Linked DNA regions of Rhodothermus marinus. The main gene of each other region encodes a partner of the protein of the gene in region 2 in a complex. Links are inferred from orthologs where the notes say so. Each region holds a gene or a part of one and is shown on either strand. Other genes may lie near its edges.

Region 1 (15,479 bases), 110 kb from region 2 along the record:
AGCGACAGCTCGACCTGGAATTCCAGCCGGAACCGGTCCACCAGTCCTCGCCTCCGCCCCTGATGGTCCTTTCCCAGCCGGAATTTGCCGATGCGGTGCGCCGGGCGCTACGCGATTTCGCCCGCCCGGATCGGCTCAGCACCAACCCCCTGATGCGTTCCCGGCTGATCAGGGATCGTTATGGGCTGCAAGCGGATACCGAAGACCTGCAAGAACTGATCGAAGAAGCCGCCAAAATGATGCAGGGCCATCCAAAAGACGATAAACTCTACCAGGCCCTGCGCCGCACATACCTGCGGCCGGCGCCATCGCAGGAGAAAGCCGCCGAGCAGCTCGGCCTGCCCTTCAGCACCTACCGTTATCACCTGAGCAAGGGCATCGAACGCGTCACCGAGTGGCTGTGGCAGCAGGAGGTGTATGGGGGGCCTGTATCCCGTTCCGGCGAAGAAAAAAATCGGTGTTGAGTGATGATGTAAACGCCGCCTTCCGCGCGCAATCACCTTGCTTAGCGCCGAACAATTATCTGGGCAAAGTTATTTGTGATAAAACACAGATAAACAGAACACAGATGATACGATCACACGGATAAGAACGGATCAGTCCTTAAGCTGTCCCCAAAGGGCGAGCTTTCGTTATGATCGGGATTGCGGGCCTCTCCTATCATTTTGAATTTATGAAATTCTTGCCTGCGGCGAAATGACTCGTTTCGAACCTCCGGACGACTTTAAATCTCCGAATTTTATCCAAGATCGACATCCGTTCGAATCAGTTCGATCTCTGAATCCGTGTTCTATCGATCTGCAGCTTGGCCGCGCCAGGAATTCGGGCATTCTGTGCTGCCTTGTCTCTTCACTTCTCGAAAAATCCCCCGTGTCTCCCATCCGAAAGAAGTCCATCCCCTGAGCTTTAGCAAAAATTCGGCAGATTTTCGTCTGGCAGTTTGGCAAAATCCGGCGTTTTCGTAGACCGTGCCGGGGAGAAATCCCTGAAAAGGAAGACCCTTCCGACACGGAAAAGTGAAGTGGGAGATCGAAGATGAAAAGGACGGAAACCCCTGTAGCCGGTTACGTACTGGGCCATTCGCAGCCCGAGCTGGAGCGGCTGGTCCAGCAGGGGCGCTTCTTCGGCGAACTGACCGAAATCATGCTGCTCAAGGCCGGCCTGGCTCCCGGCATGCGAGTGCTGGACGCGGGCTGTGGCGCGGGCGACGTGTCGTTCCTGGCGGCCAAGCTGGTCGGGCCGGAGGGCCTGGTCATCGGCGTGGACCAATCAGCGGAGGCCATCGCCTTGGCCCAACAGCGGGCGCAAAGCGCCGGGCTGAGCAACGTGCAGTTCATCGCCGCTGACCTGGCCGACTTTCAATTCGACGGCGAGCCGGTGGACGCCCTGATCGGCCGCTTTGTGCTGATGTACTTCCCCGACCCGGCGGCCGTGATGCGCCGGCTGCTGGCGTTCGTGAAGCCGGGCGGCATCGTCGCCTTCCAGGAGTTGGACCTGGCGCCGGCGCCCCCGGTGGAGATCATGTGCCAGCCCATCTGCGAGACCTACGTCGCCGCCGCAACGCGCATCACTCAGACCTTTGCCCGCGCCGGCATCGACGGCCGCACGGCCATCAAGTTGGGGCAGATTTTCCAGCGGGCAGGGCTGCCGGCGCCCCAGATGCTGGCGATGCTGCGGGTCGAACGCGGGGCGGATTCGCCCATCTATGAGTGGGTGGCACAGATTACTCGTACTTTGCTTCCCCTCATCCAGCAGACCGGCGTGGCCACGGCTGAAGCGGTGCAGGTGGACACTCTGGCCGAGCGCATGCGACGCGAAGCGGTGGAGAAGGACTGCACCCTGATCACCCCGCCGCTGATCGCCGCCTGGGCGTGTAAACAATAAGTCAGGGAGGCAACCATGATCGGCGCCTGGCTTGTCCAACGAAAAACCCCGGCCATCTACCAGGCCTTCAACCGCCACGATCTGAAGGCGGTGCTGTCGAACTTTGCCGATGACGTCACCTTCGTCTTCCCCGGCGACGTGCGCGCCAGCGGCGTCCATTCCGGCAAGGAGGCGGTGACCCGCTGGTTCGAGCAGTTCTTTGCGCAGTTTCCCACCCTGCGCTTCACCGTGCACCGGGTCGCGGTGGCCAACCTGTTCGACATGGTGGGCAACAACGTGGTGGTCACCCACTGGGACGTGGAAGTGGTCAACCGGCAGGGCCGGCGGGGGCAGAACAGCGGCGTGACGGTGACCACCCTGCGGCGGGGCAAGGCGGTACACATCCAGGATTTGATTTCATTTTCGACACAGGGCCGAACTTCCGGGCCGCCTGGGGGGAAGGAGGGTAAGTATGCAGGCTACTACGATGAGTCAAGGTACAGTATGCAAAGGCGCGGTCACCTATCAGGGCATCCGCTCCCCTTATCTGGAGAGCGGCGACCGGCGCAGTGAAGAGGCAGTGGTCTTCGTCCACGGCAACCCCGGCTCGTCGGAGGACTGGCGCGACCTGCTGGGCCGGGTGGGCCAGCTCGCCCGGGCCGTGGCCCCGGACATGCCCGGCTTCGGCCAGGCGGACAAGCCCAAGGACTTCGATTACACCGTGGAAGGCTACGCCCGGCACCTGGACGGCATCCTCAACCACCTAAGGGTGCGGCGGGCGCACCTGGTGCTGCACGACTTCGGCGGCCCGTGGGGCCTGACCTGGGCCGCCCAACACCCGGAGCGGCTCTGCAGCGTGACCCTGATCAACATCGGCATCATGCCCGGCTACCGCTGGCACTCCCTGGCCCGCATCTGGCGCACGCCGCTCCTGGGGGAGCTCTTCCAGGCCACAACGACCCGCTTCGGGTTTGGTTTTTTGATCCAGCGCACCAACCCCCGCGGCCTGCCCAAAGCCATGGTGGACCGCATGTACCGAGACATGGACTGGGGCACAAAACGGGCGGTGCTGCGCCTCTACCGGGCCACGGACAACCCCGGCCAGATGGCCGAGGCCCTGGGAGCGCTCTTCCGGCAACTGGACGTGCCGGCCCTGGTCATCTGGGGCGCAGCCGACCCGTACGTGCCGGTGCGTTTCGCCGAGCGGCAGCGGGAGTTCTTCCCCCGCGCCCGGATCGTGATTCTGGAGCAGAGCGGTCACTGGCCCTTCGCCGACGACCCTGAAGCCGTGGCCGGTGCGCTCATTCCGTTCTTGCAAAAGCAACTGGAAGCGTAAAGGAGAAAATCATGGCAGGTCAAAACCATACCATCGTCATCGGAGCCAGCATGGGTGGACTGCTGGCCGCCCGAGCGCTGGCCGACTTTTACCAAGAGGTGACCCTCATCGAGCGGGACGCCTTCCCGCCCATCGGCGAGAACCGCAAAGGGGTACCCCAGGGCCGGCATACCCACGCGCTTCTGCTGCGGGGCGGCGAGATTCTGGAGGGGTTCTTCCCCGGCCTGACGGCCGACCTGATGGCACAGGGCGCGCCCTTCCTCGACCGGCCCGAAAACGAGCTGATCTGGTTCGACGGCGGCGGCTATCACGCCCGTTTCACCAATGAGGACGGGCGAAACGGTGCGCTGATGGTCAGCCGGCCGCTGCTGGAAGGCTACGTGCGGCAGCGGCTGCTGGCACTGCTCAACGTTTGCGCCATCCAACAGTGTGACGCCTTGGGCCTGGTGCCATCGGAACGGGCCGGCCGGGTGAGCGGGGTGCGCCTCCTGCGCCGGGCGGAAGGCAGCGCCGAAGAGGTGCTGGAAGCCGACCTGGTGGTGGACGCCAGCGGCCGCGGCTCCCGGGCGCCGAAATGGCTGGAAGAGATGGGCTATACGCCGCCGGAGGAGGAACGGGTGACGGTCAACCTGGCCGGTGTAACCCGGCTTTATCGCCGGCGCCCGGAGCACCTGAACGGTGCGAAGGCGGTCATCGTCACCCTTTCCCCCGAACGCAAACGAGGCGCCGTCATGCTGGCTCAAGAAGGGGAGCGCTGGACGCTCACGCTGATCGGATTTGCCGGCGACGCGCCGCCGCAGGAGGAAGAAGGCTTTCTGGCTTTTGCAAGGAGCCTTGCCGCGCCGGAGGTCTATGAGGTGATCAAAGACGCCAAGCCGCTCTCCAATTTTCTCCCCTATCGGGTCAGAGCCAACGAGCGCCGGCGGTACGAACGCCTGACCCGATTCCCGGAGGGCTTCCTGGTTTTTGGCGATGCCCTTTGCAGTTTCAACCCGATTTACGGCCAGGGGATGTCGGTGGCGGCCATGGAGGCGCTGGACCTGCAGGATGAGCTGCGGCGGGGAAGCGAAGGGTTGTGGCGGCGCTTCTTCCGGCGGGCAGCCCGGAGCATCGACATCCCCTGGCAGATCGTGGTCAGCGGCGACCTGCGCTTCCCGGAAGCCGAGGGGAAACGTACGCCGGCTATCCACTTCATCAACGCCTACATGGCGCGGCTGCACCGGGCGGCTCACCGCGATCCGGTGGTGGCCCGAGCCTTCAACGATGTGGCCAGCCTGCTGGCCCCGCCGCAAAGCCTGATGCGGCCGGGCATCCTGTGGAGGGTGTTGCGGGGGTAATTGCCAATGGCCGCCCAGTTTTATGAAGGATAATAAACTCGCGGATGAAAAATGAGGTGATTAGTGAATATGGCGGCAAGCCTGTTAGGCTTGCTGGCTTTTGGATCACTGAATTGCCATGGCTCTGACCCTTGGTGGTTTAGTCAGAAGTGCCCTTCTGAGTAGAGCCACTTCGGCTGACGCCTTTGCGGCTTACTACAAATGCGTTCGTGCGCGTAGTCAGGCACGAAGCGCATCAGCGTGCCGTCAGGAAAAAGCGCCACCTCGGCTAACGCCTCCGTGGCTTACTACGAACGCGTGAAAAAAAAGGAAGGGCAAGCACCCCGTATCGCGCCGCTACAACCTCCTACCGTTGCTGCCTTCCGGCCCTGGCGGGGTTCAGAGGGAGCTGGCCGTACGGGACTTGCCCTTCCAGGCGCTTCTCAACGAAGCGAGGCGGGGGTGGGTTCCACGTCAACTCAGCCCGGCCGGGTCGATGTCGAGTGTGAGGCGGTAGGCGCGGGGCAGGGGTGGGAAGGTCTCCAGCGTCTGGCGCAGCAGCGACTGCAGTTGGGGCGCCTCGGCGCGGCGGGGCGTCCGGACGAGCACGTGGTAGCGGTAGCGTCCTTTGAGGCGTTCGTGCAGCGCCGGCGTGGGGCCCAGCACGTCGATCAGGTGGCCGCCGGGGTGCTGCTGGCGTACCTGCCGAAAATGTTCGGTCCAGCTCCGGGCCAGTTCGGCCACGCGCGCTTCGTCGGGGCCGCTGCACTCGACCACGGCCAGCCGGGCGTAGGGCGGATAGCCGAGCTGTCGCCGTTCGGCCAGCAGCTCGCGCGCCAGCCCGACGTAGTCGTGCCGGAGCAGGTAGCGGAAGACGCGGTGATCGGGGTTGCGCGTCTGGAGCAGCACTTCGCCGGGACGATCGGCGCGGCCGGCGCGTCCGGCCACCTGCATCAGGAGCTGAAAGGTGTGTTCGTCGGCGCGAAAGTCCGGCAGCAGCAGGCCCGTGTCGGCGTTGACCACGCCCACGAGCGTCACGCGCGGGAAGTCGAGCCCCTTGGCGACCATCTGGGTGCCGAGCAGGATGTCGGCTTCGCCCCGGGCGAAGCGGTCGAGCAGCCGGTGGTGGGCGCGGCGGCCGCGCGTGGTGTCGAGGTCCATGCGGAGCACGCGGGCCTCCGGAAACAACGTCTGCAGCGCTTCTTCGACGCGTTGCGTGCCGATGCCCAGCGGTTCGAGCGCCGCCGCGCCGCATTGCCGACAGGTGCCGGGGTGTCGTGTAGCGTAGCCGCAGTAGTGGCAGCGTAGCTGGTGCTGCACCTTGTGGTAGGTGAGCGTGACGGAGCAGTGCGGGCAGTGGGGCGACCAGCCGCACTCGGCGCATTCCAGCACGGGCGCAAAGCCCCGGCGGTTCTGTAGCAGGATGACCTGTTCGCCACGTTCTAAGCGTTGCGCAATGGCCCGCGCCAGCGGCGGCGCCAGTGGGTTGCCGTTGACCAGGCGCGTGTGGCGCAGATCGACGAGGCGGACGCTCGGCAGTCGGGCCGGCGTGTGCCCGACGGCCGGTGCCCGCCGGCGCATTTCCAGCAGCGTGTACTTGCCGCTTCGGGCGTTCAGGTAGCTTTCGAGGCTGGGCGTGGCCGAGCCAAGCACGCAGACGGCCCCGTTCAGGTAGGCGCGGTAGACGGCCACGTCGCGGGCATGGTAGCGCGGGGCCGGATCGAACTGCTTGTAGGAGCGCTCATGCTCTTCGTCGACCACGATCAGCCCCAAGTTTTCCAGCGGAGCCAGCACGGCCGAGCGCGGACCGATCACGATGGGGTAGCGGCCGGCACGGAGCTGACGCCAGGTGTCGTAGCGCTCGCCGTCGCTCATGCGCGAGTGCAGCACGGCCACCTCGTCGCCGAAATGGGCGCGGAAGCGCCGCACTGTCTGGGGCGTCAGGGCAATCTCGGGCACCAGGATGATGCCCGTCCGTCCCTGAGCGCGCACGCGCTTCAGTGCGGCGATGTACACTTCGGTCTTGCCGCTCCCGGTAACTCCGTGCAGCAGGAACGTCTCGAAACGCCGCGCCTCGATCGCCTCGGTAATGCGGTCCAGCGCCGCCTGCTGCTCCGGGTGGAACGTGACCGGGGCGGCCTCGGGTACCGGTTCGGCCTCCAGCGGCGAGCGGATCACTTCTTTTTCGACCAGTTCCAGCACGCCCAGCTCGACCAGCCGACGCAACGTGGCCGGCGAAGCGTCGGCGCGGGCAAGCAGTTCGGCTCGGGTGGGCTCAGCAACGCCCTCCAGCCGCAGCGCCTGCAGGGCCGTGACAAGTGCCCGCTGACGGGCGCCCCGCAGCTTCTCCAGCACCGCTTCCTGGGCGGCGGGTGTCCGGTAGGCCGGCGCAAAGCGTACGTGCTGCTCCTTCTTGATCTGGACGCGCGGGGCTTCGAGCGATTCTTCGAGCTGGAGCCAGCCTCTGGCGACCAGCCGGTGCAGCAGCGCGTAGGACGCGAAGCGCAGCTCCTGGCGCAGGCGGCGGATGGTGGTGCCCGGATGCTCAGCCACGAAGCGAAGCACGGCCGCCGTGCGTTCGCCGGGCGGCTCCGTCGGCGGTTGGCCAGGATACAGGCGGCGGCGGCTTTCGATCTCGAGACCGGGAGGCAGCGCGGCGCGGATGACCTCGCCCCAGCCGCATACGTAATAGTCGGCCATCCAGCGCGTCAGGCGGAGCAGCTCGTCGGTCAGCGCCGGGGTGTCGTCGAGGACGTCCAGGACGGATTTGAGCGGCGAAGGGAGCGGATCGGGCGGCGGTTCGGGCACCACCACGCCGGTCAGGTGTCGCCGCCCGAAAGGCACCAGCACCCGGCAGCCCGGCTGCACGGCTTCCCGCCACTCCGGGGGGACCCGGTACGAGAAGACCTGCATCAGCGGCAGGGGGAGGGCAACCTGCACGATGTCGGGTGAAGCCGTCATGGCCGTCGGCGTGGGCCTCAGGCCTCCAGCAGCAACGCCTGGCGGAAGGCCGCCACGTTCTGGGCGATGGATGCGTGGCGGTTGAAGATGGCGCTTCCGGCCACGATCACCGTGGCGCCGGCCCGCACCACCTCGGCCACGTTGTGCGGATAGATGCCGCCGTCCACTTCGATGTAGGCGTGCGAACCGATAGCGTTCAGCATACGGCGCAGGCGCTGCACCTTCGTCGTGCTGGAGGGGATGTATTCCTGACCGCCGAAGCCGGGATCGACGGTCATCACCAGAATCAGATCGGCCAGCGGCAGCACCTCCTCCAGGGCCGAAAGGGGCGTGGCCGGGTTGAGCGCCACGCCGACCTTTTTGCCGAGGCAGCGAATCTGATCCAGCGCCCGGTGCAGATGCGGCGTGGCCTCCACGTGGACGGTCAGGTTGTCGGCCCCGGCGTGGGCAAAGTCTTCCAGGAAGCGTTCGGGCCGCTCCACCATCAGGTGCACGTCGAGCACGGCGCCCAGCTCATCGGCCAGCGGGCGAAGCGCCTCGACCACCAGCGGCCCCATCGTGATGTTCGGCACGAAGTGGCCGTCCATCACGTCGATATGGATCCAGTCGGCGCCGGCCTCCAGCGCTTCCCGGCATTGCTCGCCCAGCCGGGCAAAGTCGGCCGACAGGATGGAGGGCGCCAGGATCACCATGGATCACGAAAACAGGGCCACGCCGAGGGCAATCAGGATCACGTTCGCCAGCCCGATGGGCAGCAGGTATTTCCAGCCCAGCGTCATGAGCTGGTTGTATTTGAAGCGCGGGAAGGTCCAGCGCACCCAGATGTACAGGAAGGCGAAGAAGCTCGTCTTGGCCAGCAGCGACAGGAACTGCAGCAGGCCCAGCAGCACGCTCCCTTCCAGCGCGGGGAAGGCTTTGAGCAACAGCGGCTCGAACGGCACCAGATACCCGCCGAAAAAGAGCGTCGCAATCACGAACGAGGCGACGAACAGGTTCACGTACTCGGCCAGGAAAAACATGCCGAACTTCATCCCGCTGTACTCGGTGTGGTAACCACCGACCAGCTCCTGCTCGGCCTCGGGCAGGTCGAACGGCAGCCGGTTCGTCTCGGCGAAGGCCGTGACGATGAAGATCAGCGCGCCGATCGGGTTCGTGAACACGTGCCAGCCAAGGATGGCCCACCCGTCGCGCTGGGCTTCGACGATGGCGCTCACGTTCAACGAGCCGGCCTGCAGGATCACCGAGAGCACGGCCGTGCCCATGGCCAGCTCGTAAGAGATCATCTGGGCCGAAGAGCGCAGTCCGCCCAGCAGCGAGTACTTGCTGTTCGAGCTCCAGCCCGCCAGCGTGATGCCGTAAACGCTGATCGAGGTGAGCGCCAGAATGGCCAGCACCCCCACGTCGATGTCGGCGATCACCACGCCCCGCGCAAACGGGATGAGCGCTGGCACCGTCATCGCGATCGTCACCATGATGGTGGGCGCCAGCGCATGGATGAAGCGGTTGGCCTGGGCCGGGATGATGTCTTCCTTGAAGAGCAGCTTGACCACGTCGGCGAACGGCTGCAGAAACCCGGCGGGACCGACGCGGTTGGGACCCGGCCGGTGCTGGATGAAGCCGGAAATTTTGCGTTCGGCGTACACCAGCACCGACGCCGTCAGCAGCATGGCGTTGATGATCAGGAAAGCGATTAGCGCGGTCCAGTACAGCGGCAGGTCCATTGTATGGCGGCGGGTTGTTTGCCTGTTGCTTTCCGGTCGGGAAAACCGTAACGTCAGAAAGTACACCGCCGAAGCCCAGTTGTGCAACTGCTGGCGCAATTCGTGAGGCTTCGGCGGAGGTTTTGAGCGAGAATTCAACGGTGTAACCCGGCCGACTCGCTTCCGTAGACACTTGCGACCTGTTTCACCAGACCCGATAGGCTCATGTCTCGCTGGTTGTTTTTGATCTGCATGCTGGGGCTCGCCGCGACGCTGCAGGCGCAGGTGCCCCCACGACCGTATCTGGACCAGTTGCCGCCGCTGCTGGACCGCGAACTGTTCTTCGGCGATCCGGAAATCTCCGGGGCGCAGCTCTCACCGGACGGCCGCTGGCTGACCTTCCTCAAGCCTTACAACGGCGTCCGCAACATCTGGATCAAAGGCATCGACGAGCCCTTCGAGGCCGCCCGACCGCTGACGGCCGACGAGCGGCCCGTGCCCGGCTACTTCTGGAGCGAAGACAGCCGCTACGTGCTGTACGTGCAGGACAAGGGCGGCAACGAAGACTTTCACGTTTATGCCGTCGATCCCACGCTTCCGCCCGATCCTGAAACGGGCGTGCCGCCGGCGCGTGACCTGACGCCCTACGAGAACACGCGGGCCGTCATCTACGCGGTGCCCGAGGCCACGCCCGGGCAGATTCTGGTGGGGCTGAACGACCGAGACCCGCGCTGGCACGACGTGTACCGGATCGATCTGGCCACCGGCGAACGTACGCTCGTGCTCAAGAACGAGCAGGAGCTGGCCGGCTTCACGTTCGACCTGGAAGGCCGTCTTCGGCTGGCCACGCGCATTGCCGAAGACGGCAGCACGGAAATCCTCCGGGTGGACGGCGACTCGCTGACGCCGGTCTATACCTGCTCGGTGGAGGAGTCCTGCAGTCCACTTCGCTTCCATAAAGACGGCCGCCACGTCTATCTGATTACAAACCGGGGCGATCGGGACCTGACTGAACTGGTGCGCTTCGATCCGGAAACCGGCGAAGAAACGTTCGTGGAACGCGATCCGGAAGGTGAGGTGGACTTCGGCGGGGCGGCGTTTTCGGATCGGACGGAAGAACTGATCGCCACCTACTACGTGGGCGACCGGCTCCGGATCTATCCGAAGACCGAGGAACTGGCGCAGGATCTGGAATTTCTCAGGTCGCAGCTTCCGGAAGGGGAGCTGTATCCGGGCTCGACCACCGAAGACGAACGGCTGATGCTGGTGACGGTGCAGCGCGACGTGGATCCGGGTGCCGTGTACCTGTACGACCGGCAGCAGCGTCGGGTGGAGCTGCTCTACCGGAGCCGGCCGGAGCTTCCGAGCGAGCACCTGGCGCCCATGAAAGCCATTCGCTACCGGGCACGTGATGGCGTCGAGATTCCGGCTTACCTGACCCTCCCGAAGGGCGTCGAGCCGCGGGGTCTGTCGGCCGTGGTGCTGGTGCACGGTGGTCCGTGGTCGCGCGACATGTGGGGCTACGATGCCTTCGCGCAGTTCCTGGCCAACCGGGGCTACGCCGTGCTGCAGCCCAACTTCCGGGGATCGTCCGGCTACGGGAAGGCCTTTCTCAATGCGGGTAACAAGCAGTGGGGTACGGGCGTGATGCAGCACGATGTCACGGACGGCGTGCGTTACCTGATCGAAAGCGGCATTGCCGATCCGAACTACATCGCCATCATGGGCGGCTCCTATGGCGGGTACGCCACGCTGGCCGGACTGACCTTCACGCCCGAGCTGTATGCGGCCGGCGTGTCGATCGTGGGCCCCTCGAACCTGCTCACGCTGCTCAAGACGATTCCGCCCTACTGGGCGGCTGCACGGCGGATTTTCGACACGCGCGTGGGCAATCCGGACGATCCGGCCGACCGGGAGCGGCTGAAAGCCCAGTCGCCGTTCTACCACGCCGACCGCATTCGGGCGCCGCTGCTGGTCATCCAGGGCGCCAACGATCCGCGCGTCAAGAAGACCGAAAGCGACCAGATCGTGGTGGCCGCCCGCGACAACGGCGTAGAAGTGGCCTACATGGTGGCGCCCGACGAAGGGCACGGCTTTCGGGGCGAAATGAACCGACTGGCCATGATCGCCGAGATCGAGCGTTTCCTGGCGCGGCATCTGGGCGGGCGCTATCAGGAGGAGATGAGTCCGGAGCTGGCGGCACACCTGGCCTCGCTCATGGTGGACCCGGCCACGGTGACGCTTCCCGACACGCTGGCGCTGGCCCGGGCGCAGCGCGGGGCCCTTCCGGAAGCAGACGGCGACCGGATCCGCCCCCTCAAACTACGCTACGAGACCACCATTCAGGTGCAGGGTCAGACCTTCACGCTCGGCTCGGAGCGTACGGTGCAGGCGGTGGAGCTGGAAGGCCGCCCGGCGTGGATGATCGTCGATCACGTGCGCATGCCCATGGGCGAGACCGCCGACACGTCGTGGGTGGATCGGCGTACGCTCCGGCCCATCCGACGTGCGGCGCGGGGTATGGGCACGCTGGTGTTGACCTATGCGGACGAGCGGATCACCGGCCGGATGCAGTCGCCGATGGGAGCGATGGCGATCGATAAGGAACTGGACGCACCGGTTGTAGGAGACGGCGGGGCGTTCGATCTGTACGTGGCCGGGCTTCCGCTGACGGAAGGCTACGAGGCGACGCTTCGCATATTCAATCCGCAGCAGCAGGAGGTGCGGCCCGTGAAGCTGCAGGTGACCGGCACGCAGACGGTCGAGACCCCGGCCGGTACGTTCGAAGTGTACGTGGTGCGTCTGGAGATGCTCGACGGTGGGCCGGGCAGCGGTACGATGCACGTACTCCGCGAGGCGCCGCACTTCAGCGTACTGACCGAGCAGCAGCTTCCGGCCCAGATGGGCGGCGGCACGGCCGTCACCCGGCTGGTTGTGCTGGAACAGTAGCGCCATGTCAATCCCGACAAAAAAGGGCGACCGGTGGTCGCCCTTTTTTGTCGGGGAGGTCCCTGTCAAACAGCGTGAGTGGCCGCGCAGGGTTGTGTTTCTCCTGCATTCTTAACGGGCCGGGGGCACGCGCGGCGACGGAATTGCGTATTTTTGAGGGATTCCTGAACGCGCAGACCAAGCAGTCAACGTCGGTACCGATAGGCATGAAGCGCTTTAAGCAGGTTGAGCAGTTTCGGCATCCGGAGATCGAGCACGAAGTCCTGCGCTGGTGGAAAGAGCGCCAGATCTTTCCGCGGAGCATTGCGCAGCGGGAAAACGGACCTACCTTCTCTTTCTACGAAGGGCCGCCCACGGCCAACGGCAAGCCCGGCATCCATCACGTCCTGGCCCGGACGATCAAGGATATCTTCTGTCGCTACAAGACCATGAAGGGCTTCCGCGTGGAGCGGAAGGCGGGCTGGGACACGCACGGGCTGCCCGTGGAGATCGAGGTTGAAAAGGAGCTGGGCCTGGAAGGACGGGCGCAGGTGGAGGCATTCGGTATCGAAAAGTACAATGCGGCCTGCCGCCGGAGCGTGCTGCGCTACAAGGAACTCTGGGACCAGCTCACGGAGCGGATCGGCTACTGGGTGGATCTCGAACACCCGTACATCACGTTCGAAAACACCTATATCGAAACCGTCTGGTGGCTGATCAAGCAGATCTACGAGAAAGGGCTGCTCTACAAGGGCTACAAGATCCAGTGGTACAGCCCGGGCTCCGGCACGGTGCTCTCCTCGCACGAGGTGAGCCTTGGCTACAGGGAAGTGGACGACCCCAGCGCGTACGTGCGCTTCCCGGTACTGGGGGCCGAACGCACCTACCTGCTGGCCTGGACGACGACGCCCTGGACGCTCATCTCGAACGTGGCACTGGCCGTCGGGGCCGACATCACCTACGTCAAGGTGCGCCGTGAAGACCCGGAACGGGGCACCGAGTACCTGATCCTGGCGCAGGATCGACTGGACGTGCTGCGGGACGAGTCGGTCGAGGTGGTCGAGACCTTCCCGGGCCGGGCGCTGGTCGGCACGCGCTACGAGCCGCTGTTTCCGTACTTCAAGGATCGCTTCAAGGAAGGGGAAGCCTGGCGGGTCATCGCGGCCGACTTCGTCTCGACCGAGGAAGGGACGGGCATCGTGCACATGGCGCCGGCCTTCGGTGCCGAGGACTACGAGGCCGCCCAGAAGGAAGGGTTGCCCATGATCAATCCGATCACACCCGAGGGCACCTTCACCGACGAGGCGCCGTTGGTGGCCGGCCTGTGGTTCAAGGACGCCGACAAGGTCATTCTGCGTGATCTGCGACAGCGCGGGCTGCTCTTTCGCCAGGAAACCTACCGGCACAACTACCCGCACGACTGGCGCAAGGGCACGCCGCTCATGAATTATCCGGTCGAGAGCTGGTTCATCCGGACCACGGCCGTCAAAGACCGGATGATCGAACTGAACCAGACGATTCACTGGCACCCGCCGTCGATCGGAGAGGGACGCTTCGGCGAGTGGCTGCGCAACAACGTGGACTGGGCGCTGAGCCGCCAGCGTTACTGGGGCACACCGCTCCCCATCTGGCAGAGCGACCGCAATCCGGACTACATCGAGGTCATCGGTTCGATTGAAGAGCTCCGGCAGAAGCTGGGCGGCACGTTTCCGCCCGAGGCCTACAACCCGGAGACCGGCGAGCTGGACCTGCACCGGCCTTTTGTGGACCGGCTCACCTGGCCGGCGCCCGACGGTGGCACAATGCGCCGCGTGCCCGACCTGATCGACGTCTGGTTCGACTCGGGCGCGATGCCCTTCGCCCAGTGGCACTACCCGTTCGAGAACCAGGAAGCCTTCCGGCGCACCTTCCCGGCCGACTTCATTGCAGAAGGCGTCGATCAGACGCGCGGCTGGTTCTACACGCTGCACGCCATCGCCACGATGGTGATGGACAGCGTGGCCTTCCGGCACGTGGTGGTCAACGGCCTGGTGCTCGACGAGAAAGGTGAGAAGATGTCCAAGTCGAAGGGCAACGTGGTCGATCCCTTCGACGTGGTCGAGCGCTACGGGGCCGATCCGGTGCGCTGGTACATGATCAGTAACGCGCCGCCGTGGGAGAACATCCGCTTTTCGGAGCGCGAGCTGGAGGCCACGCGGCGTCGCTTCTTCAACACGCTGGAGAACGTCTACGCCTTTTTCGCCACGTATGCGAACGTGGACGGCTTCGTCTATCCCGCCGAGCGCATGCCCGTCGGCGAACGCACCGAGCTGGACCGCTGGATCATCAGCCGGCTCAACAGCACGCTGGCCGAGGTGGAGGCGGCCTACGAGGACTATCACCCGACACGGGCGGCGCGGGCCATCGAACGCTTTGTGGACGAGCTGTCGAACTGGTACATCCGGCGTTCGCGGCGGCGCTTCTGGAGCGCCCGTACGGGCGAGCAGGAGAACGAGCGCGACAAGCAGGCCGCCTACCAGACCGTCTACGAATGCCTGGAGACCACGGCGCTGATGATGGCGCCCATCGCGCCGTTCTTCAGCGAGTGGCTCTACCGGGCGCTTCAGGAAGGCAGCGAGGTGAAGGGGCCTGAGTCGGTGCACCTGGCCGACTTCCCGAAGGTGGACCAGTCGGTGATCGATTCGGTGCTGGAACAGCGCATGGCGCTGGCGCGGACGATCGTCTCGATCGTGCTTGCGTTGCGCAACCAGGCCCGGATCAACGTCCGGCAGCCGCTCCCCCGCATTCTGGTGGTGACGGGCACCGGCGTCGATCGCGAGGTGGTCGAGTCGGTGCGGCCGCTCATCCTCGAAGAGGTCAACGTCAAGGACATCGAGTACGTCGAGGGCACCAGTCGTGTGGTGCGCCGCACGGCCAAGCCGAACTATCCCCGGCTGGGGAAGCAGCTGGGCAAGCTCATGAAAGGCGTGGCCGCCCGCGTGGCCCAGCTCACGGAGGAGGAGATCGATCGGTACCTTCGGGAAGGGAAGCTGGTGCTGGAGGTGGACGGCCAGCAGGTGGAACTGGGTCCCGAAGATCTGGAGATCAAGAGCGAAGGGATCGAAGGCTGGCTCGTGGGTCAGGAAGACGGCGTGACCGTGGCGCTCGACACGAACCGGACCGAGGAACTGCTTCTGGAAGGGCTGGCCCGCGAGGCCATCAACCGCATCCAGAATCTGCGCAAAAAGGCCGGATTCGAGGTGACCGACCGCATCGTGGTCAGCTACCGGGCCGAAGGACAACTGGCGCGTGCGCTGGAGCGGCACGCCGACTGGGTCCGGAACGAGACGCTGGCCGTAGCGTTGCAACCGTCCGAGCAGCCTACGGGCACCCACG
Region 2 (15,557 bases):
GAAGCAACCCTCGAAGACGCCGCCATCCTGCTGGCCTATGCCAACAAGGTGATCATCGTACCCGGCTACGGGATGGCCGTGGCCCAGGCGCAGCACCAGGTGCGCGAGCTGGCCGACCTGCTGCAGGAACGGGGCGTGGAGGTCAAGTATGCCATTCACCCCGTCGCCGGTCGCATGCCCGGACACATGAACGTGCTGCTGGCCGAGGCCAACGTGCCCTACGACCAGCTCTACGAAATGGACGAGATCAACGACGAGTTCGCCACGGCCGACGTGGCGCTGGTCATCGGTGCCAACGACGTGGTGAACCCGGCCGCCCGCTACGACAGAAACAGCCCGATCTACGGCATGCCGATCCTGAACGTCGATCAGGCCAAGACCGTGCTCGTGCTCAAGCGCAGCCTGCGGCCGGGCTACTCGGGCATCGAGAACGAACTGTTCTACCTGCCCAACACGCGCATGCTCTTTGGCGATGCCAAGGAGTCGCTGATTAAGTTGATCAACGAAATCAAAAACCTGTAGGCAGATTCTCGACTGGAGATAAAACAAAAAGGCCGGGCCTGCAAGCCCGGCCTTTTTGTGTTCACGGCAGACCTCTGTCACAGCCCAGCTTCAGCCGCCGGGGCATCAATCAATTCGGTTATCCACCAGGTGGGCAGCGCGAAGGCAGCCCGGTGCACGTCGGGATTGTAGTAGCGACCCGTTAGCAGGCGCTGGGGCTCGCGCACGGAATGGCCATCCTTGGTGCAGGCTACGAAGGCCATTTGCGCCCCCACGTAGGTGAAGATCGTGGCCTGATAGACTTCGACGCGGGGGAACACCTGCCGCAGGCGGGCTACGCCATCCCGCACGACCGGGCCGTCAAACAACGGCATGCACAGGTGACGGGCAAACACGCCGCCCGGCTTCAGACAGGCCCAGGCGTTGCGGATGAATTCCGGCGTGAAGAGCACCTCGCCCGGGCCGACCGGATCGGTGGAGTCCACCAGAATGGCATCGAACGGCCGCTGGCGTGCGGCTTCCTCGGCCACGTACTGCGCCGCGTCGCCGATGATCAGCGTAACCCGCGGATCGTCGTAGTTGCCGTTGAAGCCCAGGTATTCCTTGCAACGCTCGATGACCACCTGGTCGATTTCTACCATGACGACGCGCCGGATCCAGTCGTGACGCAGCACCTCGCGCAGTGTGCCGCCGTCGCCTCCGCCGATGATCAACACCGAAGCGTCGTTCATGCTGGCCGGCAACGCACCCAGCAGCGGGACGTGCGTGAGCATTTCATGATAGATGAACTCATCGCCCTGCGTGGTCTGCAGATTGCCGTCCAGCACCAGCACGCGCCCGAAGAAGGGGTGCTCATAGATTTCCAGTAGCTGATAGGGCGTCTGCTCTCGATGGAGCAGCCGCATGCGAAGGCCCAGCGTTATATCGTCCGTACCTGTTTCGTACCACCAGATTGGCTCGTTCTCCGAAGCAACTCCAAATTCTGCCATCCCTGTTACATGTTGCGTCACATAAGCAGAAACCGCATAGCCTACCGCTGCATAAGCCTTCGGGTTTCTGCCAGTGGAACCTTTTCCGCGGGATTGAACATTCGAGCCACCAAAAACGAAGAGCTATGGCCGAGCAGCAGGTTCTGGACGTGCCTGCCATCCGGGAGCGACTGGCCTGGATTCAGGAGCGGATCGAACGCGCCTGCCGGCGGGCCGGACGCAGCCCCGACGAGGTGACGCTCATCGGCGTGACCAAGACGTTTCCCGTTTCGGTCGTACAGGCTGCCTACGAAGCTGGATTGCGTCACTTCGGCGAAAACCGGGTGCAGGAGCTGGTGGCCAAGGCGGCCGTGCTGCCCGGACGCATCGAAGGAGGCGACGTTACCTGGCACATGATCGGCCACCTGCAGCGCAACAAGGCAAAAGACGTGGTGGCCCATGCCGACTGGCTGCACAGCCTGGACAATCTGCGGCTGGCCGAAACGCTGGAACGCCGGGCGGCCATGGCCGATCGCGTGCTGCCGTGCTTCGTGGAGGTGAACGTCTCGGGCGAACCGACCAAATTCGGACTCGAACCCGACGCCGTCCATGACTTTCTGGACGCGCTGGCGCCTTTCGAGCATCTGGAAATCGTGGGACTCATGACGCTGGCGGCTCCCGCCGAAGATCCGGAAACGGTGCGCCCCCAGTTTCGATTGCTGCGCCGGCTGGCCGAAACCTACAACCGCCACAACAACCCGCGCGTGCAGCTGCGCTACCTGTCGATGGGCATGAGCGGCGACTTCGAGGTGGCCATTGAAGAAGGAGCCACCCATGTGCGGATCGGAAGTGCGCTGTTCGGACCACGCCTGGAGCCATGAGGTGCGAAATGGTGCTTTTTTTCCTATCTTTGACTGAACGCTGACGCATCCGGTATGCCCTCATGAAACTCACGCCGCTGGACATCCGCAAGCAGGAATTTACGCGCGCTTTTCGTGGCTACGAAGTAGAAGAAGTACAGGCGTTTCTGCAGACCGTCTCGGAGCAGTGGCAGCAGCTGCTGGATGAACAGCGCCGGCAGGCCGAACGCATCCGCGAGCTGGAAGAAAAGCTGGAACACTACCGGCGGATCGAAGAAGCGCTGCAGCAGGCGCTGGAGACGGCCCGCGAGAACGCCCGCCAGACGATAGAGCAGGCCGAGCGAAAAGCACGGCTTATTCTGGAAGAAGCCCGGACCCGGGCCGAAGAGATCCGCTGGCAGGCCGAGCAGGAGCGCCGCCAGTTGCAGCAGCGCATCGCCGAGCTGGTGGAGCGGCGCGACGAACTGATAGCCCGGCTGCGCGCCTTCCTGCGGGCGGAAATGGAGGTGCTGACCAAATTCGAAGAACGGGCACAGGCCGCGGAGTCGGAAGCACCGGCCGTTTCCGAGTCCGTTTCGGTGTCGGCGCCCGCCGAGGTGCAACCCGAAGCTCCCGTCGAGCCGGAGCCTTCAGCCGCTCCGGAGATGTCTGCAGTGGCGCCTGAAGAGGGCACACCGCAGGAAGCAGTGCAGGACATGGAAAGCGAGCCGGAGCCTGAAGCGCCGCCCATGGTGCCGCGCTTCACCACGTTTCAGTCGGAACCCGAAGCGATGGAAACGGAGCCGACCGCGTCTGAAACTGCTGTTCCTCCGGAACCACCGGAGCCGTCCACGCCGTCGGAGCCCCCCATTGAGCGTAAGGGGTGGACGGTGCGGAGCATTGTGGGCACGCCGCCGGCTTCACAGACGCCGGTCGAACCACAGGAGAGTCCACCAAAGGCTGAGCAGACGAACGAGGAATTTGAAAAAATCCGTCGTATCCTGAGAGACCTGGACTGAAAGAAAAGCCATGCAGGAGTCGCTGTTCGACATCGAAACGTACCGCCGTCAGGTCGAAGAGGCGGCCGTCTACATCCGTGAGCGCACGCAACTGCGGCCGCGGCTGGGTATCATCCTGGGAACCGGGCTGGGTGAGCTGGCCCGCGAGATCGAAGCCGAAACCACGCTTTCCTACGACAACATCCCGCACTTTCCGCTCTCGACGGTCGAGTCGCACCACGGTCGGCTGATCGTCGGCCACCTGAGCGGCGTTCCGGTCTATGCCCTGCAGGGACGCTTTCACCTGTACGAAGGGTACACGCCCCGTCAGGTCACCTTTCCGGTGCGCGTGCTGGCCACGCTGGGCATCGATACACTCTTCATTTCGAATGCGGCCGGCGGCATGAACCCGCTGTTTCGTCGGGGCGACCTGATGCTGATCACCGACCACATCAACTTGCAGGGCCAGAATCCGCTGGTCGGCCCCAACGTCGACGAATGGGGCCCGCGCTTCCCCGACATGAGCGAGCCCTACGATCCGGAATTGCGCCGGCTGGCCGAAGAAAAGGCGCTGGAACTGGGCATCAAGCTGCAGCAGGGCGTGTACGTGGCCGTGCTGGGGCCGAACCTGGAGACGAAGGCGGAATACCGGTTCCTGCGGCTCATCGGCGCCGACGCCGTGGGCATGAGCACGGTGCCCGAGGTGATCGTGGCCCGGCACATGAATCTGCGCGTGATGGCCATCTCGGTCATCACGGACGAATGCTTCCCGGACGCGCTCGAGCCCCTGTCGCTCGAAGCGGTGCTGGCCGCCGCCGCCGAGGCCGAACCCCGTCTGACCCGGCTGATGAAAGCCGTGGTGGAAGCCGTAGGCCAGCAGGCGGCCGCCCCTTCAACCTGAAGTATCGCCGTGTCCGATGCTGCCGTGGGAGGGTGAAATCTGGGACGAGGAGCGCTGGGAAGCCTACCTGAAGGCGCGGCGACGTCAGATCGACCGCCTGCTGGAAGATTATTTCATGTTTACCCGCTACGATCCCTACCCCGAAGGTGCGTCTTCCGATCAGGTGCGTGCCTGGAAGACGCGCCTTCGGGCTTTTCTGGAAGAACGTGGCTGGAGCGCCGAGGCCATCGACGGGCTGCTGCGGGCCCGCGAAGAACGCTTCTTTTTCGAAGGAGAAGCCTTCTCCGGGGAAGAGGAGGAGACGTTGCTGCCCGAAGCAGAAGCCTGCCGGACGTTGATGGCCCGGGCGCGTCAGCTGGCCGAAGCCGTGCAGGAATGGGCCAACCGGCTGCCCGGCACGCACAAAACCAGTGCACTGGTACACTTCTGCGCCAGCCTGGCCCAGATTCCGCTGGAACTGGCCGAAGGACACCTGCTGGGCTACGAACGCGAAACGCTCGGCGGCAACATCGTGTGCGCACGCCACGCGCTGAATACGGCCAACCGGGCGCTGGAGGCGCTCGCTGAACTGCGCACGGCGCCTTACATGACGACCGAGCGATACCACAGGCTCTACGAAGACGTCTACGAACTGCGTAACGCGCTGGCCCTGCACGTGCAACGCCTGCGCGCCCGCTTTCAGGTGGGGCTGGACTGATCCACCGGGAGCGGCGCCGTCTCCGGCTGCCAGCCCAGCCGCAGCGACAGATCCCGGGTGGTCTCCAGCACGACCGGAGCCAGTTCGGCCAGGCGACGCTCCGGAAGCCGCACGGCCGGCGCCGACAGGCTGAGCGCGGCCACCACACGACCCGTCGCGTCGCGCACCGGTGCGGCCAGACAGCGCACGCCGATCTCTCGCTCTTCCCGGTCAACCGCGTAACCCAGCCGGCGCACCCGCTCCAGTTCCTGCAGCACGGCATCCACCCGGGTCAGCGTGTGTGGCGTAAAGGCCGCCAGCGGTTCGGGTCCCAGCAACTGCCGCACCTCTTCTTCCGAACGCCAGGCCAGCAACACCTTCCCGACGCCCGTGCAGTGCAACGGCACGCGGGCACCCAACTGCGTGAACATGCGCAGCATCTGACGGCTTTCGACCTGCTGAATGTAAACGGCCTCGGCCCCGTCGAGCACCGCCAGGTTGACCGTCTCGTTGACGCGGGCCACCAGCCGCTGCATGGCCTCCAGCGCCAGCGACGAAAGGCTGTTCGGATGACAGAAAGCCTGGCCGATCTGGTAGGCCCGTAGTCCGATGCGCCAGAGGCCGGAGAGCTCGTCCCAGTCGACAAAGTGCCGCCGCCGCAACGTCTCCAGTAGCCGATAGGTGGTGCTCGGCGTCAGTTCGGTGCGTCGCGCCAGTTCGGACAGCGAGAGCGCTTCGCCGCTGCCCAGCTCTTCGAGCAGGCGCAGCCCGCGTTCCAGCGCCCGCACCCCGGTCGGCTCACCGGTGCGGGCACGTCCGGGTTTTCGCGTGGCCATGATCGATCCGGGTTTGTTTTTCGTTCAATGGAAATTAATTTCGTATATTGACAAAGTCAAGAGGAAGTTGTAAGTTTGGTGCAGCGCAACCGGCAACCATTTCTGGAGGGACCCATGCAAGGCATCGAGATTCGAGGCGCGCGGCTGCCCGAAGCCGAACAGGTGCTGACTCCTGAAGCGCTGGACTTCGTGGCCGGGCTGCACCGCGAGTTCAATGCGGTGCGCAAGGGATTGCTGGCCCGCCGCGCGGAGATCTGGGCACGGCTGCTCGAAGGAGAACGCCCCGATTTTCTGCCGCACACGCGGCACATCCGCGAGGGCGACTGGAAGGTGGCGCCCTGTCCGGACGATCTGCAGGATCGGCGTGTGGAGATCACCGGGCCGGTAGATCGCAAGATGATGATCAACGCGCTGAACTCCGGGGCACGGGTCTTCATGGCCGACTTCGAGGACGCGCTCTCGCCCACCTGGGAAAACGTGGTGCGCGGTCAGAAGAACCTGATCGATGCCGTACGCCGCACGCTGGAGTATACCTCGCCGGAAGGGAAGGAATACCGGCTGGGGGAGAAGCTGGCCACGCTGCTGGTGCGGCCGCGTGGGTGGCATCTGGAAGAGCGGCACGTATGGATCGACGGCGAGCCCGTCAGCGCCTCACTGTTCGACTTTGGCCTGTACTTCTTCCACAATGCCCGAGAACTCCTGGAGCGGGGAAGTGGACCGTATTTCTATCTGCCGAAGCTGGAAAGCCATCTGGAAGCGCGGCTCTGGAACGAGGTGTTCAATTTTGCGCAGGATTACCTGGGCATCCCGCGCGGGACAATCCGGGCCACCGTGCTGATCGAGACGATCCTGGCCGCGCTGGAAATGGAGGAAATTCTCTACGAGCTGCGGGATCATGCCGCCGGACTGAACGCCGGGCGCTGGGATTACATCTTCAGTTGTATCAAAAAATTCCATGCGACGGCGCCCATCTTCCCGGATCGGGCGCAGGTGACGATGACCGTACCGTTCATGTATGCCTACACGGAACTGCTGGTGAAAACCTGCCACCGGCGCGGGGCCCATGCCATCGGCGGCATGGCCGCCTTCATTCCCTCGCGGCGGGACCCTGCGGTCAACGAGCGCGCGCTGGCCGAAGTGCGCAAAGACAAGGAGCGGGAGGCCGGACAGGGCTTCGACGGCACCTGGGTGGCCCATCCCGATCTGGTGCCAGTGGCCGAGGAGGTGTTCAACCGCTACCTGGGCGATCGGCCGCACCAGAAAGACCGGTTGCGTGAAGATGTGCAGGTGACGGCCGACGATCTGCTGGACTTCCGGGTGCCGGGCGGGCGCATTACCGAAGGCGGCCTGCGCAACAACGTAAGCGTGGCGTTGCAGTATCTGAACCAGTGGTTCTCGGGCAACGGGGCGGCCGCGATCTTCAATCTGATGGAAGACGCGGCCACGGCCGAGATCGCCCGCGCGCAGCTCTGGCAGTGGGTCCACCGCGAGGCGCGTCTGGACGACGGCCGGCCCATCACGCCCGAACTGTACGCGCAGGTGCGTGAGGAAGAGCTGGCGAAACTGGGCGGGCGCGACACGGCCCATTACCGCGAGGCGGCCGAGGTGCTCGACTACCTGGTGCTGTCCGATTCCTTCATCGAATTCCTGACGTTTCCTGCCTACGAACGTCTGCTGCAACTGGAAATGGTGCCGGGCTGATCGCGGCCGTGGTGCTTGCGCCCCTTGACGGAATGGGCTTGATGTAATGAAAAAAACCCCGTGCGTTCCTGCGCACGGGGTTGCTTTTTTCGGTGAGCGGACTGGCCTACACCTCGGCGCCGATCTCGGCAAGGCGGACGCCCTCCAGGCCCATCGCCTCGTAGGTGGCGCCGGCAAAGGCCGGGATCGTCTCGGCGATCTCCTGCATGATGTACTTCGGGCCCTTGTAGCGGAGCGGATGGCCCAGCCGTTCGGCTACCTCGGGCAGGATTTCCCAGCTGGGCTTGCAGTCCACCTGGTGCTTTTCGTTGTACCAGCGGTCGTAGGGCGTACCGTGCTGGTCCAGGCGGCTTTTGCCGATTTCCTGCATCAACACGCGGTTGACCGTGCGGATGGCTTTGGCCGGGCGCACGCGCTGGGCATGCCCATCGCAGTTGACGTAGGTCCCGACAGTCTCGACCACCGTGGCGGCCGGGAGCGCCACGTCGGCCACGGCCAGCGTCTGGTTGGTCGTGTTGTAGTAGTGCAGGATGACGGGAATGTCGGCCAGCGCCTCGGCCGTGAAGAGCCCGGAGCCGACCGGATCGTCTTCGAGCACGTACACCGCCTGGATGTCGCCGCTTTCGAGGCGGTTCCGCACAAGGGCTTCGTCGACGGGCAGGATACCCAGTCGCTGGCAACCCTGGGCGTTGGGCGTGCGGTCGTCGGTGCGGAGCCAGCCGTCGCCATGGCCGGGCTCGATGTGGGGAATGTAAACGGGCGTGTCGGCGCCCAGTGCCTCGGCCAGCCGCTTGAGCAGGTAGTTGTCCTCGACGGTCGCGTAGGCCGAGCCCAGGAACAGGATGCGGCGGCCGTCGATGCCCGCAAGCAGCTCGGCCGCTCGGTCGTAGGCTTCTTCCCAGCGCACGCGCACGAGCCGACCGTCGCGACGCACCTCGGGGCCGTCCGGGCGGTTTTCGTTGAAGCGATGGTAGTCGAGCCGGTCTTCGTCGGGGAGCCAGTAGCCGTTGACGGCCGCGTTGGCGCGCGCCGTGATCTCGACGATCAGGTTGTCGCGCACCCAGTAGTAGCAGTTGGAGCCTTTTGCGTTCGTGATCGTGATCGAGGGCGTGGCGCTCATCTCCCAGGGACGCGCCTTGAAGCGGGCGTCGATGGACGTCAGCGCGCCCACCGGGCACAGGTCGATCACGTTCATGGAGTAGGGATCATCGAACTCCACGCCGGGCGGTGTGATCGGGTAGTTCCTGACCCCGCGCTCGATGATGGTGAGCTGGTGGCTTTTGGAGATTTCGTCGGTGAAACGCACGCAGCGCGTGCAGTTGATGCACCGCTCGGCGTCGAGCATGACGCGGGGGCCCAGCTTCACCCGCTTGGGCTTGTGCACCTTGAGAAACTCGAAGCGGGAGCCTTCGGGCCCGTACTTGTAGGCCTGAATCTGGAGCGGACATTTGCCGGCCTGATCGCAGATCGGGCAGTCGAGCGGGTGGTTGATCAATAGAAACTCCAGGTTGTCGCGCTGGGCGCGCGCCACCTTCTCGCTGGTGCGATGCGTTTTGACGACCATCCCGTCGGCCATGTCGAGCGAGCAGCTCGTCTGGAGCTTGGGCATGAACTGGATGACGGGCTGGCCGTTTTCGTCGAGCTTCGGTTTGCCGGTCTCCCGGTCGATGACCGGCATGCCCACTTCCACCAGGCACTGGCGACAGTTGGCCGGAATCGACAGCGCCGGGTGGTAGCAGAAATGGGGCAGCTCGATGCCGTGGTCCAGGCAGAACTGCAGCAGCTTGGGCCGCCCTTCGAATTCGTAAACCGTACCGTCTATGGTAATCCGGGGCATGGTCGTTCAGGTTTGTTCGATCAGATGATGGAGCGCCGGACGGTAGTCTTTATAAACGATCAGGTCATAGACAAAGTGGTTGAGCATTCGGTAGGCGTACAGGAAGTAGCCCAGTCGGGCATAGCGGAAGCCCCAGTACGGGGCGGAAAGCGACAGAAACGAGGTCGGAAACAGCACATAGTCGGGGAGCGCAAGGCGAAAGATCGCCGCCACCAGCAACAGCACGATGGCCAGAAAGCCGAAAATCATGCCCGCCATGGCCCAGGCCCGGTAGCGGTGCAGTTGATTCATGCGCCGCTCGACGAAGTCCGGATCCAGAAACTTGGGCAACTCATCCATCGGCATGCGCAGCCCCACTTCCCCGAGGTCGGGCAGCAGAGCCCGCACCGTTTCCTCGAAGAGCAGGTCGTCCAGCGACGGTGGGTAGGAGGAATGCCGCATGGGTTTACCGGGTTGGTGCCAGGTCGATGCCCGTCGGGACCAGGCTCGGCTTGCACTTGGCCTCGAACTCTTCGCGGAAGCGAAGGATGGTGTAGCGTACAGGCCAGGCGGCGGCGTCGGCCAGGGCGCAGACCGTGCGGCCTTCCATCTGGTCGCACAGGTCCAGCAGCAGGTCCAGGTCGCGCAGGCGGCCTTCGCCCTCGTCGATGCGCGTGAGGATGTTTTCGAGCCAGCCGGTGCCTTCACGGCAGGGGGTGCACTGGCCGCAGCTTTCATGCGCGTAGAAGTGCGCCACGCGCCGCAGCCACGAAACCATATCGGTGTCTTCGTCGAGCACGAGCAGGCCGGCCGTGCCCATCATCGAACCGGCCTCGCGCAGCGACTCGGCGTCCATCGTCACGCCGTCGATCATGTCGGCGCGCAGGGGCGGCGTGGAGCTTCCGCCCGGGATGACGGCCTTGAGCTTTTTGCCTCCGCGGATGCCACCGGCTACCTCGTAGATCAGATCGGTGATCAACATACCAGTGGGATATTCGTAGACGCCGGGGCGGTTGACGTGGCCCGAGATACCATAGAGCACCGGGCCGGGGTGGTTGGGCGCGCCGATAGAGGCAAACCATTCACCACCGTTGCGCAGAATGAGCGGGACGTTCGCCAGCGTTTCCACGTTGTTGATCGTGGTGGGGTAGCCCCACAGGCCCCGCTGGGCCGGAAACGGCGGCTTGATGCGCGGGTAGGCCCGCTTGCCTTCGACCGACTCCATCAGGCTGGACTCCTCGCCGCAGATGTAGGCACCGGCTCCCTTGTGGATCACAATGTCGGCCGAGAAGTCCGTGCCCATAATGTTCTTCCCCACGTAGCCTTTGGCGTAGAGCTTTTCCAGCTCCCGCTCCATGTGCTCGATCCACCGGGCATATTCGCCGCGCACATACAGGTAGCACGTGCGCACCGACATGGCGTAGCAGGCAATCAGAATCCCCTCGAAAATCTGGTGGGGATTGAACTCCATGAGCTGGCGGTCCTTGAACGTGCCCGGCTCGCTTTCGTCGCCGTTGCAGCACAGGAAGCGGGGCCGATCGTCCACCGGGGGCATGAAGCTCCACTTCAGCCCGGTGGGGAAGCTGGCGCCGCCCCGTCCGCGCAGCTTGCTTTTTTTGACTTCTTCGATGACCGACTTGGGATCCCAGCGGTCGGAGGTCAGCACTTCGCGCAGGGTCTGGTACCCTCCGTGCTCCTCGTAGACTTCCAGCCGGTGCAGATCCCGAATGGGTGGGAGCAGCACCCGCTTGTGATTCCGCCAGTCTCCGGCTTTACTCTGGGCTCCGTTCGTAGCCATATGCACAGCAGGTTAAGCGCGAGATTCAGGAAACAACCGGGCAACTTCAAGGGAAGCCCCGGGCCGCGCCAGGGGCACAATCTGTTCGTGCGGTGCCAGCACCATGCGCTGCTGGTAGGCGTCGCCTTCAGGTCGGCGATGGACTTCAAGCACACCGTCGAGGAGGTTGACGATCCAGTATTCGGGAATGCCGGCACGGGCGTAGAGCGCGGCCTTGCGCGTGCGGTCGAACTGCAGCGAGGCATCGGCCACCTCCACCACCAGCACCGCCGTCGAAGGATGCGCCTCGACGTAGTCGTCGATGGTACCTTCGACGACGGCTACGTCGGGCTCAGGCTCACTGTAGGGACCAAGCGCCAGCGGACCCTGAACCCGCACAACGTAACCGGGACCAAAAATCGTGCGCAGTGCTTCTTCCGTTTTAAGCACCGCGGTAAAATGACGGGCGCTTTGCGGGCTCATTTTCTGGAGGATTTCGCCGTCGATGAGTTCGAGGCGGGCGTCGGGATCGATGAGCCCGACTTCGGCCAGTTTTTCGAAGGCCTCACGCGTCCAGCGATATGTCTGCACCGCCTCCATCATCGTCAGGGCAACAGTTCGGCCACCGCGATTTCTACCTCCGGTCGGGCCAGCGGCCGCACATGGTCCTGGGTGCGTAGCACGTGGCGCTGCTGGTAGGCGTCGCCTTCGGGTCGGCGATAGACCTCGAGCACGCCGTCGAGCAGATTGACGATCCAGTATTCGGGAATGCCGGCGCGGGCGTAGAGCGCGGCCTTGCGCGTGCGGTCGAACTGCAGTGAGGCATCGGCCACCTCCACCACCAGCACCGCCGACGAGGGGTGTTCGTCGCGATACCGACGCGGCGCACCCTCGACGACGGCCACGTCGGGTTCGGGCTCGCTGTAGGGACCCAGCGCCAGCGGCAACTGCACGCGGATCGTGTAGACTGGTGGGGTAAAGATCGAGCGCAATGCCTCGGCGACCAGCAGGACGGCCGTGGCATGCTGGCTGGATTGCGGGCTCATTTTCTGGAGGATTTCGCCGTCGATGAGTTCGAGGCGGGCGTCGGGTTCAATGAGCCCGACTTCGGCCAGTTTTTCGAAGGCCTCGCGCGTCCAGCGATATGTCTGCACCACCTCCATCATCGTCAGGGCAACAGTTCGGCCACCGCGATTTCTACCTCCGGTCGGGCCAGCGGCCGCACACGGTCCTGGGCGCGTAGCACCATGCGCTGCTGGTAGGCGTCGCCTTCGGGTCGGCGATAGACCTCGAGCACGCCGTCGAGCAGGTTGACGATCCAGTATTCGGGAATGCCGGCGCGGGCGTAGAGCGCGGCCTTGCGCGTGCGGTCGAACTGCAGTGAGGCATCGGCCACCTCCACCACCAGCACCGCCGAAGAAGGATGCGCCTCGACGTAGTCGTCGAGGGTGCCTTCGACGACGGCTACGTCGGGCTCAGGCTCACTGTAGGGATCCAGCGCCAGCGGCAACTGTACACGCACGTCGTATCGATCCAGCGGAAAAACGCTCCGAAGCGCTTCTTCAATCCGGCGGATGGCCGCAGCGTGGCGACTCGATTGCGGGCTCATTTTCTGGAGGATTTCGCCGTCGATGAGTTCGAGGCGGGCGTCGGGATCGATGAGCCCGACTTCGGCCAGTTTTTCGAAGGCCTCGCGCGTCCAGCGATATGTCTGCACCACCTCCATACGGCTCAGCGCGTGTGGTGGGCGACCGGCGGGGTCCGGTACGACTCGACGGCTTCGGCGTCCGAGCGCCGGTTGCCGCCCAGCTCCGCCTCGTCCTGGGGCAGCGTGAGCGAAACGAAGGGCGGCAGTTTGCCCTGTTTCAGATCCTCCAGCAGTTGATCGACCTTTTCCGGCGTCAGGTTGTGCACGTACGGCCCGTTGGATACCTGCAAGACCGGTGCCGAGCCGCAAGCCCCCAGGCATTCCACCTCCTGCAGCGTGAACAGGCCGTCCGGCGTGGTTTCGCCTTTGTGGATGCCCAGCTTTTCTTCGAGGTAGTGCAGGATGTCGTAGCCGCCGCACACCTGGCAGGTAAAGCAGGTGCAGACGTCCAGCACGTACTTGCCTTTCCTTTCCTTGTAGTACTGGGTGTAGAAGGTAGCCACGCCGTAAACCTGGGCATAGGGAATGCCCAGTTCGTCGGCTACCAGCTGGAGCACCTCCGGCGGCAGAAAGCCGAATTTTTCCTGGGCCAGCCAGAGCGTTTTCATCACGGCCCCGGCCGGCTCCAGATACTGCTCCTTGAAGCGGACAATCTGGGCCTTTTCCTCTTCCGTGAAGAAAAGCTGGTCGGCCGGAATTTGGGGTTCGGGATGCAACTCCGGCAGTGGTACGACTGGTTTTTTGATAAAGTCAGCCATCGGGCTTCCCGGTTGGTCGTTACTTGTCGGCTTCGCCCATGACCGGGTCGACGGTCCCGATCAGGATCACCATGTCGCCGATCATGGCGCCTTCCATCATGTATTCGAGGCCCTGCAGGTTCGAAAAGCTGGGTGCTTTGATGCGCACGCGCCACGGCTTGCCCGTGCCATCCGAGATGATATAGAAGCCCAGCTCGCCTTTGGGGGCCTCGATTGCGTGGTAGCTGTGGGCGCCCTTGGGCGGGCAGACGCCCACGTCGGTATAGAGGAAGTCGTGAATCATGCCCTCCATGGAGTAGTAAACCTCCTCCTTGGAGGGGTAGGCCAGCTTGGCGTTGTCGTTGCGGATGGGCCCTTCGGGCAGCCGCTCCAGGCACTGGCGGATGATCCGCACGCTCTCCTTCATTTCTTCCATCCGCACGAAGTACCGGGCCAGGCTGTCGCCTTCGGTGCGAATGGGGATGTTGAAGTCCACCTCGTCGTACTTCAGATAGGGCTCGAAGCGACGAATGTCGTAATCGACGCCGCTTCCGCGCAGGTTGGGGCCCGTAACGCCCAGTTCGATGGCTTCTTCGGCGGTCAGGACGCCAATGCCTTCGTTACGGTCGATCCAGATCTTGTTGCGGTTGATGATCTTTTCCCAGCCGGCCAGTTCTTCGGGAAATTCTTCCACAAAGCGGCGGATCATGGCGATGGCCGTCGGCGACAGGTCCGAGGCCACGCCGCCGATGCGGCTGTGCGAGACGGTGAAGCGGGCCCCGCACACTTCGTCGAAGATGCTGTAGATCTCCTCACGGTATTTGAAGGCCCAGAGGAAGACCGACACGGCGCCGGCATCCATCAGACCCACGCCCAGCCAGAGCAGGTGGCTGGAGATGCGGGCCAGCTCGCACATGATCATGCGGATCCACTGGGCCCGCTCGGGCACCTCGATGCCGGCCACTTTCTCGACGGCAAGGCACCAGGCCACGTTGTTGGAGTAGGGCGACAGGTAGTCCATGCGGTCGGTGTAGGGCATGAACTCCTGGTAGGTCTTGTGCTCGGCCACCTTTTCCAGGCCCCGGTGCAGGTAGCCCAGGTCGAGCACGCACTTTTCCATGACCTCGCCGTCGAGCTTGACGATGCACCGGAGCACGCCGTGCGTGGCCGGATGCTGGGGCCCGATGTTGAGGATCATCTCATGCTCGAGCGGGTCGGGCTCCCCGTCGCCGCCCGGCGGGCGATGCCGTTCTTCCAGCCAGGCGTGCTTGGTTTCCAGCCGGCGATAGATGGCCTCGTTGTGGCGGGGCCAGAAGTTGAACAGGCCGTGACGGTCGGGTCCTACAAGGCTTGGCGCCGTGCTCATGGTCGTCGCTTACTCAATGCTCGGAGACTTCCTCGTCTTCGGCCGGAGGCTCCTCGAAGCCCGGCGGCGGTACGTAGCCGTGCGCCCGTGGGAATGGGTCGCGCGTCAGCGGACCCCCCGGCGTCTGGGGCGGCAGGGGCAGAGAGCCCGGGATGCCCAGCAGCGGAAATTCTTTGCGGAGCGGATGGTACTCGAAGTCCTCCGGCATGTACATCCGCCGCAGGTCCGGGTGCCCTTCGAAGCGAATGCCGAACATGTCGTAGCATTCGCGCTCGTTCCAGTTGGCCGCCCGGTAGACGGACGTCACCGAAGGCACCACCGGGTTGTCTTCCTCGACGCGCACCTTCAGACGGATGCGCTTGCGCCGCTCGATAGAAACCAGGTTGTAGAACACCTCGAAGCGCCCCTCGTCGGTGAAGCGGTCGATGCCGCCCAGGTCGGCCAGGTAGTTGAAGCCCTGTTCCTCCTTCAGGAAACGGCACACCTCGACGATCTTGTCGGCGCGGACGCGCACTGTATGCTCGCCCGCGTACAGCTCCACTTCTTCGATCACGTCGCCAAAGCGCTCCTTCAGGGCTTCCACCACCTCGGGCACGTAGGTGCTCGCCTTGGCGTGGGGGTTCAGTTCATCCCCACGGGGCGGATCGACGGGCGTGAAGTAGAACTTCAGCGCCTCGGGCGTTTTCGGACGTTCGTTTCCGGTCTGTTCGGCCATGGCAGTTTCAGGTCGACTTCAGCGGCCGGTGCAATACTTCGCGTGCCACCGGCTCGTCTCCTTCCGGCGACAGGACGT

Evidence for each region.
Region 1: the proteins of nuoD (region 2) and nuoH are in contact, whole or in part, in a cryo-EM structure (PDB 6ZJN), measured with the Thermus thermophilus proteins. The link is inferred for Rhodothermus marinus from one-to-one orthologs. Residues at the interface, in WP_223903221.1 of Thermus thermophilus: Pro35, Ser36, Asp139, Gly141, Ala142; in WP_096411122.1 of Thermus thermophilus: Ala224, Glu225, Gln226, Glu227, Ala295, Trp297, Phe298, Arg299.

Annotation. Positions count from the first base shown.
Region 1 is NZ_AP019797.1:2,566,345-2,581,823, reverse strand. Bases 7,185-10,062 are described here. They hold nuoH (NADH-quinone oxidoreductase subunit NuoH), read right to left. Parts: upstream 9,198-10,062; coding sequence 8,172-9,197; downstream 7,185-8,171. Other genes in these bases: GYH26_RS11145 (alpha/beta fold hydrolase), read left to right, coding at 9,402-10,062; rpe (ribulose-phosphate 3-epimerase), read right to left, coding at 7,494-8,168; priA (primosomal protein N'), read right to left, coding at 7,185-7,476. In the rest of the region: GYH26_RS11190 (ATP-binding protein), read left to right, coding at 1-464; GYH26_RS11185 (class I SAM-dependent methyltransferase), read left to right, coding at 1,036-1,884; GYH26_RS11180 (nuclear transport factor 2 family protein), read left to right, coding at 1,900-2,436; GYH26_RS11175 (alpha/beta fold hydrolase), read left to right, coding at 2,351-3,199; GYH26_RS11170 (FAD-dependent oxidoreductase), read left to right, coding at 3,211-4,536; more of priA, read right to left, coding at 4,990-7,184; more of GYH26_RS11145, read left to right, coding at 10,063-12,125; ileS (isoleucine--tRNA ligase), read left to right, coding at 12,332-15,479. UniProt on the Escherichia coli protein: NDH-1 shuttles electrons from NADH, via FMN and iron-sulfur (Fe-S) centers, to quinones in the respiratory chain. The immediate electron acceptor for the enzyme in this species is believed to be ubiquinone.
Region 2 is NZ_AP019797.1:2,685,194-2,700,750, reverse strand. The notes cover bases 12,602-15,557. They hold nuoD (NADH dehydrogenase (quinone) subunit D), read right to left. Parts: upstream 14,765-15,557; coding sequence 13,439-14,764; downstream 12,602-13,438. Other genes in these bases: GYH26_RS11640 (NADH-quinone oxidoreductase subunit B), read right to left, coding at 15,487-15,557; GYH26_RS11645 (NADH-quinone oxidoreductase subunit C), read right to left, coding at 14,778-15,479; nuoE (complex I 24 kDa subunit family protein), read right to left, coding at 12,745-13,419; GYH26_RS11660 (Uma2 family endonuclease), read right to left, coding at 12,602-12,739. Also shown: GYH26_RS11725 (NAD(P)(+) transhydrogenase (Re/Si-specific) subunit beta), read left to right, coding at 1-522; speE (polyamine aminopropyltransferase), read right to left, coding at 600-1,490; GYH26_RS11715 (YggS family pyridoxal phosphate-dependent enzyme), read left to right, coding at 1,616-2,350; GYH26_RS11710 (DivIVA domain-containing protein), read left to right, coding at 2,413-3,327; GYH26_RS11705 (purine-nucleoside phosphorylase), read left to right, coding at 3,338-4,207; GYH26_RS11700 (hypothetical protein), read left to right, coding at 4,224-4,904; GYH26_RS11695 (IclR family transcriptional regulator), read right to left, coding at 4,886-5,719; aceB (malate synthase A), read left to right, coding at 5,834-7,420; GYH26_RS11685 (molybdopterin-dependent oxidoreductase), read right to left, coding at 7,527-9,257; GYH26_RS11680 (hypothetical protein), read right to left, coding at 9,264-9,698; NADH-quinone oxidoreductase subunit NuoF, read right to left, coding at 9,703-11,034; GYH26_RS11670 (Uma2 family endonuclease), read right to left, coding at 11,047-11,613; GYH26_RS11665 (Uma2 family endonuclease), read right to left, coding at 11,619-12,176; more of GYH26_RS11660, read right to left, coding at 12,182-12,601.